Regions from separate parts of the Nonomuraea sp. NPDC049269 genome, predicted to be linked through region 3. Evidence: riboswitches for the same ligand, from Rfam matches in the RefSeq annotation. Region 3 holds a riboswitch; each other region holds the start of a gene.
The links. A riboswitch is a leader RNA that binds a small molecule or an ion and turns the genes downstream of it on or off. The one in region 3 is predicted to bind cyclic di-AMP.
Positions count from the first base shown of each region.

Region 1: linked by a shared signal. The riboswitch ahead of ACGFNP_RS55955 (hypothetical protein) and the one ahead of ACGFNP_RS49965 (NlpC/P60 family protein) in region 3 are both predicted to bind cyclic di-AMP.
Region 2: linked by a shared signal. The riboswitch ahead of ACGFNP_RS06570 (CHAP domain-containing protein) and the one ahead of ACGFNP_RS49965 (NlpC/P60 family protein) in region 3 are both predicted to bind cyclic di-AMP.

Region 1 covers NZ_JBICSO010000014.1:19,267-22,530, forward strand. The annotation lists gene ACGFNP_RS55945 (DeoR/GlpR family DNA-binding transcription regulator) at 1-63, shown strand, start outside; gene galT (galactose-1-phosphate uridylyltransferase) at 60-1,130, shown strand; cyclic di-AMP (ydaO/yuaA leader) riboswitch at 1,200-1,342, shown strand; gene ACGFNP_RS55955 (hypothetical protein) at 1,349-2,320, shown strand; gene ACGFNP_RS55960 (hypothetical protein) at 2,357-2,950, shown strand; partial or broken gene ACGFNP_RS55965 (M55 family metallopeptidase) at 2,960-3,264, opposite strand, start outside.
Region 2 covers NZ_JBICSO010000001.1:1,439,309-1,442,572, forward strand. The annotation lists gene ACGFNP_RS06560 (aldo/keto reductase) at 1-221, shown strand, start outside; gene ACGFNP_RS06565 (Gfo/Idh/MocA family protein) at 241-1,194, shown strand; cyclic di-AMP (ydaO/yuaA leader) riboswitch at 1,313-1,449, shown strand; gene ACGFNP_RS06570 (CHAP domain-containing protein) at 1,462-2,142, shown strand; gene ACGFNP_RS06575 (hypothetical protein) at 2,401-2,565, shown strand; gene ACGFNP_RS06580 (hypothetical protein) at 2,670-3,264, opposite strand, start outside.
Region 3 covers NZ_JBICSO010000011.1:126,409-129,672, reverse strand. The annotation lists gene ACGFNP_RS49975 (RDD family protein) at 1-815, opposite strand, end outside; gene ACGFNP_RS49970 (amino-acid N-acetyltransferase) at 913-1,470, opposite strand; cyclic di-AMP (ydaO/yuaA leader) riboswitch at 1,760-1,916, shown strand; gene ACGFNP_RS49965 (NlpC/P60 family protein) at 2,003-2,965, shown strand; gene ACGFNP_RS49960 (LuxR C-terminal-related transcriptional regulator) at 2,987-3,199, opposite strand.

The DNA.
Region 1 (3,264 bases), on a different contig from region 3:
GAGGCACGCATGGAGCTGGGCGAACGCGCCGGCGAACTGATCATCGCGGAGGACTCGCAGTGAAACGCACCATCACCCACCTGGCCGACGGCCGAGAGCTGATCTACTTCGACCGGCGCGACGACGCCGACCGGAGCGCGATCGACCGGCGGGCGCTCGACCCCAGGCCGGTGGCGTCGGAGCTGCGCTACGATCCGCTCACCGAGGAGTGGATCGCGATGGCGGGACACCGCCAGACGCGTACGTTCCTGCCTCCGGCCGACGAATGCCCGCTGTGCCCGTCGTCTGAGACACGCTCGTCGGAGATCCCGGCACACGACTATGACGTGGTGGTCTTCGAGAACCGCTTCCCCTCTTTTTCCGGAAATTTCGGGACTTATGAGGATGCCGGGGGGCTCAGTGAGGTCCGGCCGGGTGTGGGGAGGTGTGAGGTGGTGTGTTTCACCTCCGAGCACTCGTCGTCGTTCTCGCGGCTCTCCGATGAGCAGGTGGGCCTGGTCATGGAGGCGTGGGCCGACCGTACGGCCGAACTGTCCGCGATCGAGGGCGTGGAGCAGGTCTTCTGCTTCGAGAACCGGGGCGAGGAGATCGGCATCACGCTGCCGCACCCGCACGGGCAGATCTACGCCTACCCGTACGTGACCCCGCGGACCAAGCTCCAGCTCGGCGCGGCCTCCCGGCACCGGAGCGGCAACCTGTTCGCCGACGTGCTGGCGGCCGAGCGGGCCGCCGGGGTGCGTGTGGTGGCGGCCAACGAGCTGTGGACGGCGTTCGTACCCGCCGCCGCCCGCTGGCCGTTCGAGGTGCACGTGTATCCGCACAGGCAGACGCCGGACCTGGCCGCGCTGACGGAGGAGGAACGCGCCGCCTTCGCGCCGCTCTACACCTCCGTGCTGCGGGCGCTCGACGGGCTGTTCGGTGTCGCCATGCCGTACATCTCGGCCTGGCACCAGGCGCCGGTGCGGCAGGACCGTGACCTGGCCTATCTGCACCTGGAGCTGTTCAGCATCAGGCGGGCGCCCGGGAAACTCAAGTATCTGGCGGGCTCGGAGTCGGCCATGGGCGCGTTCGTCAACGATGTCCTGCCGGAGGAGGCCGCACGCATGCTTCGATCACAGGTAGATCTCTAATTGATTTCTGCTTGAAGTCGCCATGACCTTGGGTTTACCACTAATATCCCCTGAAGCACCGACCGAAATGGTCGGTGTTGGCCTAATCCCGGGTGCGTGACCTGGGAGCCGGGGACCCATCGCATCTTGGGGTGAATCCACTTCGGTGGTAAGGCGGCATCTCCCTGCCCGAACCCGTCAGCTAACCCGGTCGGCAGTCAGGGAGAGGAACCCCTCACGTGGCGACTGCGTCCCCCACGGGTCTTGCCATCGGTCTCATCACCGCCACTTGTGTGGCCTTCGGAGCCTTCACGGCCGTACCGGCTTCGGCCGCGCCGGCCGCGCCCAAGCCCAGCGAAGCCAAGCTCCGCGCGGAGCTGAAGGAGCTCGACCAGAAGGTCGACAAGCTCATCGAGACCTACAACCTCAAGCGCGTCGAACTCGCCAAGGCGAAAGAGGACTCGGAGACGACCAAGAAGCGGCTCGCGGCGGCGGATGCCAGCCTCGTCACCGCCCAGAAGCGCGTCGCCGAGCTCGCGCAGCTGCAGTACCAGAACGGCACCGGCTCGCTGCCGAACCTCACGTTCCCGAGCGACAGCTCCAGCGCGGCGGTGCTGGAGCAGCTCACGGCCTCGCAGCAGGCGATCGTGCAGAGCGTGGCCACCCTGAGGAACCTGAAGAAGGCGGCCGCGGACCAGGCGACCGCCCTGGAGACGAAGATCCGCGACGACGCGGCCAACGTGGCCAAGCAGCGGGACGACGCGCAGGACCTCATCAAGGACATCCAGAAGAAGCTGAAGGACCTCATCCCGTTCGGCCCCGGCCGCCGCTCGGACGGCAGCTGGGCGCCCGAGCTCCCGTCCGGCGCCGACAACATCACCGCCCGCATGCGGGTGATCCGCGGGCTGATCCAGAAGGACTTCTCACTGCCGTTCGAGGTCGGCTGCTTCCGCTCGGGCGGCGGCGGCGAGCACCCGCTGGGGCGCGCGTGCGACTTCATGATGAGCACCGGCGGCACCATGCCCACCGAGGCCAACCAGGCACTCGGCAACCGCATCGCGGCCTGGGCGATCGAGAACAAGGACAAGCTCGGGGTCAAGTACGTCATCTGGAAGCAGCGGATCAATCAGGGCTCGGGCTGGAGCCCGATGTCCGACCGCGGCAGCATCACCGAGAACCACTTCGACCATGTACACATCTCGATGTTCTGACAAGGGGACCCGCGGCCGAGAAAGGTTGATCACCTCATGTTCGATGACATCGTCGCTCGTTACCACGACATGCTGGATTACCTTGGACTCGACACCTTCGCGTACACGGTGACGGTCCCCGACTCCGGAGTTCTGTCGGTCGAGGATGCCGTGAGGCGCCTCCACTTCGACCATGCCCCCAATGAGCCGCACCGCAGGGGCGCCCTCCACCTCTATCAGGTCGGCTCCGGGGTCGTCACTCTGGACTGGGTCAACCTCGGTGACCGTGAGCAGATGATCCAGAGGCTGGCCGGCGACGGCTTCCGGCACTGGTACGTGTCCTTCGACATCAACGGCAGCACCAGCATGTACGTCCGGTACGGGGTCGCTGAGGGATACCTCGACCATCCCGAGCCGGCCTCCTTGCCCTCCACACCATGGACAGACCTCCTCGGCCCTCTGATGCCCTTCACCAAGATCCTCGCCGGCGGCTACGACAGCGAGGGCGCGGCGGCATCAGTGGACATCACGGCGGCGTGCCTGGCCGTGGTGGAGCTGGAAAGCGGTGTTCGCCTCGACGAGGACCTGATGCACAGGCCTCATTCGGCGCTGCCGATCCCCCTACAGGCCCTGGCACCGGCCGGCGCCTGAGGTGGTGATTCAGCGGCTGAGATAGTGGCTGGTCAGCGCGGACCAGACAAGGAGCACGTCCAACGCCGTCCTGGGACTGGCAGCCTGATAGCGGACCGTACGCGCGCCCGTCCGCTCGGTGCCCGGCACCAGGGCGGCCAGCTCCACGGCCCCATGGGGCCGTAGTTCGGCCTCTATGGCCAGTTCGTCGGGGACGGTCACCGGCCGAAGCGTTCCCGAGATGGCGCCGGCCCCGGCGGCGATGGCCTCCCGGGCGACCGCCGGGTGCTTGCTGATGGCCGTGCGTCCCAGCGCTGTCTTCACCGGGACGGTGA
Region 2 (3,264 bases), on a different contig from region 3:
CGGAAAAGTACGGCAGGACGCCCGCGCAGATCGTGCTGCGCTGGCACATCCAGCTCGGCAACGTGGTGATCCCCAAGTCGGTCACACCGGCCCGGATCAAGGAGAACTTCGAGGTGTTCGACTTCGTCCTCGACGCCGAGGACATGGCGGCGATCGGCGCCATGAACACGACGGATGGCCGCATCGGCCCCGATCCGGACACTTTCCACTGGATGGGCTGATTCCCTACGATCTCCCCCCATGAAGAATTTCGCATGGGGTATCGCGGCCACGGGTGTCATCGCCAAGCGGGTCGGCACGGTCATCGCGGCTGAGCCGGGGATGCGGGTGGCCGCCGTCGGCTCCCGTGACCTCGGCCGCGCGCGGGCACTGGCCTCGGAACTGGGCGCCGAGTCGGCGTACGGCTCGTACGAGCAGTTGTGCGCCGACCCCGCCGTCGACGCGGTCTACGTGGCGACCCCGCACGCCCAGCACCTGGAGGTGGTCGAGGCGGCGATCGCGGCGGGCAAGGCGGTGCTGTGCGAGAAGCCGCTCGCCGCGTCCGTCGCCGACGCGGAGCGGATGGTACGCCTCGCGCGCGAGGCCGGGGTCTTCCTGATGGAGGCCATGTGGATGCGGTTCAACCCGCTGATTCAGCGGGTGGCCGCCGATCCCCGGTTCGAGGAGATCCGCTCGGTCCAGGCGTCGTTCGGCTTCACGTTGCCGTACGACCCCGCGCACCGGCTGTGGGCGCCGGAGCTGGGCGGCGGGGCACTGCTCGACCTGGGCGTCTACTCGTTCGGGCTGGCGCAGCTCCTGCTCGGGATGCCGGAGCGGGCGCACGTCACGGGCTCGCTGGCGCCCTCGGGGGTGGACGCGGAGGCGGGCGGGGTGCTGGTCTATTCGGGCGGCCGGCGGGCTCTGGTGGAGTGCTCGCTGCTGGGCCCGTACGCGAACGACGCCTACGTGGTGGGGACCGGCATGCGCGCGGACATCAAGGCCCCGTTCTGGGCGCCGGAGCGGGTCGTGCTGAGCGGGCCGTCGATGGAGACGGAGGAGCTCGTGCTCGATCCGGCGGACAACGGATACGCCGGCGAAGTCCGCGAGGTGCGGGCCGCCGTGGCCGCGGGAAGTAAAGAATCCGCGATCATGCCACTTGACGAAAGCCTTGCCATGATGGGGCTTCTGACAGATGCACGAGGGCAACTCTCCTGACCAGGAGTTTTGCTATTTGTAATCCTCTTGCCCCATGTATTACCTTGTACGACATCTAAGGCATACGTACCTGTTTGTCCGGTTCTTTGCCTGACCATCGCGCAAGTATCACAGGATCGTCCTGTGACCGCTGAATCCGCCTCGTGCGGAACCGGGGACCCATGTCCTTTGGGGTGAATCGGCACGTCAGTGCCGTAGGGCAGCTTCCACGTCCGAACCCGTCAGCTAACCCGGTAAGCGGCATGGAAGCAAGGAGAAACCCCCTCGATGGCCATGAGTCGTCTTACCCGTGCCCCCAAACTGACCTTCGCCCAGGCCGCCCTCGGTGTGGCCGTCGCGGCCGCCGCCATCGGCGGGCAGTCCACCGCCCACGCGGAGACCATCAGTTCCGGCACTCAGCAGCACGCCGCCGCGCCCGCGGACCACCCGGAGGTCAAGGTCCAGGCCAAGGCCAAGATCTCGGCCGCGCAGGTCCTGGCCCTGGCCAAGGCCCAGGTCGGCACCACCGAGGACGCCGCCGGCGGCGGCACCAAGTTCCAGAAGTGGTACATGAACACGCCGCGCGCCCTGGAGACCGTCAAGCGTGACGGCGGCAGCAGGCAGGAGTACCTGAACGCCGCCTGGTGCTCGATGTTCGTCTCCTGGGTCGGCGCGCACACCGGCGCGCGCAGCATGGTCGGCTGGGACGCCTACACCGTCGAGCACGCCCGCTGGTTCGCCAAGAACCACCGCTGGGGCCAGGCCCCGAAGCCGGGCGCCGTGGTGTTCTTCTCGTGGAGCGGCAGCAAGAGCCTGGACGACATCCAGCATGTCGGATTCGTCGTCAAGGACAACGGCAACGGTACGATCTCCACGATCGAGGGCAACACCGGCAACGGCACGGTCGCCCAGCGCGTCCGGCCGAAGTCCCAGGTGGTCGGCTACGGATACCCGAACTACACCGGCTGACGGCTACTCCCCGAGCCCTCCGGCCCGACTCTCCCCCACAAGCTTTCCTGTCGACGAGCGCGCGTCCTTTGGGCGAGCGCTCGTCGGCGTCTTCCCGGGCGTGCTGTTTCGGAACAGCCGAAAGGCCATCACGTTCCACCGAACACCGCATTATCCGGCCGTAACCCCCCAAGTTTGGGGATGTACGGGTCCGCCCGTCACCTCCAACACTGGCGATGGCCGGACAACGCGCCGGTTCTCGATACCGCAGGAGGGGACATGTCACCGACGACCCAGCAGGACAACTGGCGGTTCTGCAACAAGTGCTACACCCTTTGGTGGAACGGTCGCCCCGACAACGGGCACTGCCCCGCGGGTGGCGCCCACGAGGGGCACGGCAGCTGGAACTTCTACCTCCCGGCGAACCCCGCCGAGCATATCTGACGCAAGACCGGCCCCCACCCGGCCGATCCCCCCGCGAGGCCACGGCTTCGCGGGGAGTTCTGCGTGGGTTGCCCGCTCGCCGGGTCAGCCCAGTTGCTGGGCGTTCAGGCCGATGAGGCGTTCGCAGGCGGGGCTTTCGTCTGGGTAGAGAACCTGGATGTCGATGAGGAGGTCCGTCCCGGGGTCGACGCTGTGTCCGCCGCCTTCAGGGGAGCCGAGCAGGACGGCGCCGTCGGTGCCGTTGCGAAGGATCTCGCCCCAGACAGGCGGCGCAGCACCCGACGCGCCGCCGACGTGCCCTTCTTCTGCAGCCGTCGGCGTTGCCGGTGCCGCCGTTCCCGCAGCGCGCGGACGTGGCCGTTGCCGCCGATCGGCCCAGCCAGCGCCGGACCGGGCAGCACCACCCGATCGGAGGTGACCGCCAGGTTCGCCACGCCCTGATCCACCCCGACGAAGCCACCGACCGGCTCCCGCACCGCCGGCTTAGGCAAGGTGAGGGCGACCTGCAGCAGCCACACGCCGCGCCGACAGATCAGGTCGGCCTCACCGAGCGGCAGCGCGTCTACGGCTTTGAGGTCGTCTGGCCGGCCGGTGTAGGAGATGGTGACGCGGCCGGTGGGCGTCCACAGCGACACCGTGCGGGCGTCACGGTTCCAGCTGAGCAGCCGGGCGTCGTAGGGGACGGCGCCGTGCGGGCGG
Region 3 (3,264 bases):
CACTCGGCGAGCGGGGCCGGGGCTCCGGGCGGCTGCATCCCGTACGGCTGGGCGCCGTAACCGGGCTGCTGGCCGTACTGGGGCTGCTGCTGCCCGTATCCGGGCTGACCACCGTACTGCGGCGGCTGCTGACCGTATCCCGGCTGGGACTGCTGCTGCTGGCCATAGCCGGGCTGCTGACCGTAACCAGGCTGCTGACCCGACGGGGGCTGCTGCCCATAACCAGGCTGCTGACCGTAGCCGGGCTGCTGACCGTAACCAGGCTGCTGGCCCGACGGGGGCTGCTGCCCATAGCCGGGCTGCTGGCCGTAACCGGGCTGCGACTGCGGCTGCTGGCCATAACCCGGCTGGGACGGCTGCTGCTGCCCGTAACCGGGCTGCTGGCCGTAGCCCGGCTGCGACTGCGGCTGCTGACCGTAGTCCGGCTGGCCGTACTCGGGCTGCTGGCCCGAGGCCTGCTGCTGCCCGTAGCCGGGCTGCTGGCCGTATTCAGGTTGCTGGCCGTAGCCGGGCTGCTGCCCGTACTGGGGCTGCTGCTGGCCATATTGCGGCTGCTGCCCGTAACCGGGCTGCTGGCCGTAGCCCGGCTGCTGCTGCTGGCCGTACTGCGGCTGCTGACCATAGCCCGGCTGCTGCTGCCCATAGTTGGGTTGCTGACCATAGGCGTCGTCCGCCCGGTAGCCAACGATCGTTGCATCCGGGTCGGGCCCGCCATAGGGGCGGCCCGCGTTGTGCTGTCCGTATTCGGGAGTCCCGCCAGGCGCAGAGTTCTCGCCGGATTCGTCCTGTGGATACGGCGGCTGTCCGGTGCTCACCGTGTCACCTCGCTTCGAGTGCGCATGTGGCACGTGTCAGGACACATGCCTGTGCTGCCCAACGTATCGACATAGGTATCAACAATCACCTTTCCCATTAGTCAAGGTCCGCGTCACCCGATGTCAGGTGGAGCAGCATGCGGGTGTTCCCCAGAGTGTTGGGCTTGACGTGTTCCAAGTCGAGGAACTCGGCGACACCCTCGTCGTACGAGGCCAGCAGCTCCGCGTAGACCTCTGGCGAGACCGGAGTGCCCTGAACCGGGCGGAATCCATGCCTCGCGAAGAAATCGACCTCAAAAGTCAGACAGAATACCCGGCGCAGGCCGAGCTCTCGGGCGGTCATGATCAAGGAGGAGACGATCCGGTGCCCGATTCCGAGGCCGCGGAACTCCGGGTTGACGGCCACCGTGCGAATCTCCGCGAGATCCTCCCAAAGCACATGCAGCGCGCCACAACCGACCACCTGGCCGCCGCGCTCGGCGATCCAGAACTCCTGCACGTCCTCGTACAGGGTGACGGTGGCCTTCTCCAGAAGCCGTGGTCCAGCGCCCGCATAGGTGTCGACCAGGCGCCTTATCGTCCTGACATCCGGCGTGCGGGCACGCCGGACGACGGTTTCCGCGTCCGGGACTGTCACTTCGGCGACCTGCTCCATGGGTCTCCAGAGTACAGATCCGATTACGGCTCCCCCCTAACTGCGACCTCTCCCCCATCTCATGACATCTGGTGGTTGATCGATCACGATGGGGGATCCCTTGGCTTCTAGGCTTCCATGTCTTGGCGAACTTGGTGGAAAAAGGACATAAAGTCTGTTCTGTACGGCCAAGCACGAGACCCTCTCGTGACCCTTCGGTTGCGAAACCTCTACTGACTTGGCAGTTCTGGTTGAGCACGAACGCGGAGTGCACTAGTGTCCAGCGACGATGTCACCCGCGCGAGCCAAGCGTGGAGACGCGCCCAATCTCCGCGAGGAGAACCGGGGACCCGCCGGTGGCGAGCTCATCCTGACGCCACCCTGGGGTGAATCCGAGCGATTCGTTCGGTAGGGCTGCTCCGGCCCGAACCCGTCAGCTAACCCGGTAGGCGCCGATGAGAGGAGCTGGTTGGTGAAGTACACCCGCAATCGCGAGGGGAAGCCGGCGGGCGCTCATGCCCGCCCTCCGGGATCCCGGAAAGCCTCCACCCGCTTGGGTGTCATCGCGGCGACCGTCGCCACCCTCCTGCTCGCCATCCCCGTCGCCTCCGCCGTCGCCGATCCCAAGCCCTCGCTGAAGGCCCTGTCCAAGCAGGCCGAGGAGCTCCACACCCAGATCGAGACGCTCAGCGAGCAGTACAACGGCCAGCGGGAGAAGCTCAAGACCGCCAAGAAGGCGGTCGAGTCGGCCCAGAAGACGCTGGCCGCCAGCGAGTCCGATCTCGCCACCAAGCGCGCCAAGGCCGCCTTGCTGGCCCAGAACGCCTACATGAACGGCGGCCTCGGCCACTCCCTGGCGTTCGCCTCCTCCGACGACCCCGAGAGCTTCCTCGACCGGGCGGCCACCACCGACGCGCTGGAACAGCAGCAGGGCGCCGAGGTCAACCTGGTGACCGCGGCCAGGGAGGCCGCCGAGCGGGCCAGGACCAGCGCCAAGACGCGCATCGACGAGGTCCAGGAGATCGTCGACGGCCTCGACACCAAGCGTGACAAGATCACCAAGCTGGTCTCCAAGGTCGAGAGCAGCCTCTTCAAGCGCGCGATCGGCGAGGCGGGCCGCCCCGGCACCCGCGCCGTGAAGGTGAGCCTGCCGGTCATCGGCGCCGGCAAGGCCGCCATAGCCGCCAGGTGGGCGCTCACGCAGCAGCTCAAGCCCTACGTCTGGGGCGCCGAGGGCCCGAGCTCGTACGACTGCTCCGGCCTGGTGATGGCGGCCTACCAGCGGGTGGGCATCTCACTGCCGCACTACACCGGCGATCAGTGGACGGCCGGCCGGCACATCTCCAAGGAGGAGCTGCGCGCCGGCGATCTGGTCTTCTTCTACGGCGACCTGCATCACGTCGGCATCTACATCGGTGGCGGCATGATGGTCCACGCGCCGCAGACCGGCGACGTCGTGCGCATCGCGTCCATCGCTCGCCGTCCGTTCGCGGGCGCCGTACGCATCGCCGACTGAACCTCCGGCCCGGCGGCGCGGTCAGATGAGCTGACGGCGGGCGGCCCAAGCCACGGCCTCGATCGCGGTGGCGACTCCGATGCGGTCGCAGATACCCCGTAGTCTCCGGCGTACCGTGCGCCCGCTGATATCCAGTCGTCTGCCCACCCGGTCAACCGTGACTCCCTTGGCAAGCTCCGCCAGCAACGCCAGATCCGCATGGCTGAGCTCGACGCCCTCAGTGAGCACATACATCGGGAGCCCTCCCCCCAACAGCAGAACTCGAGACGTCTCTGTCCGAGCAGAGCTGCTCGTCTCGC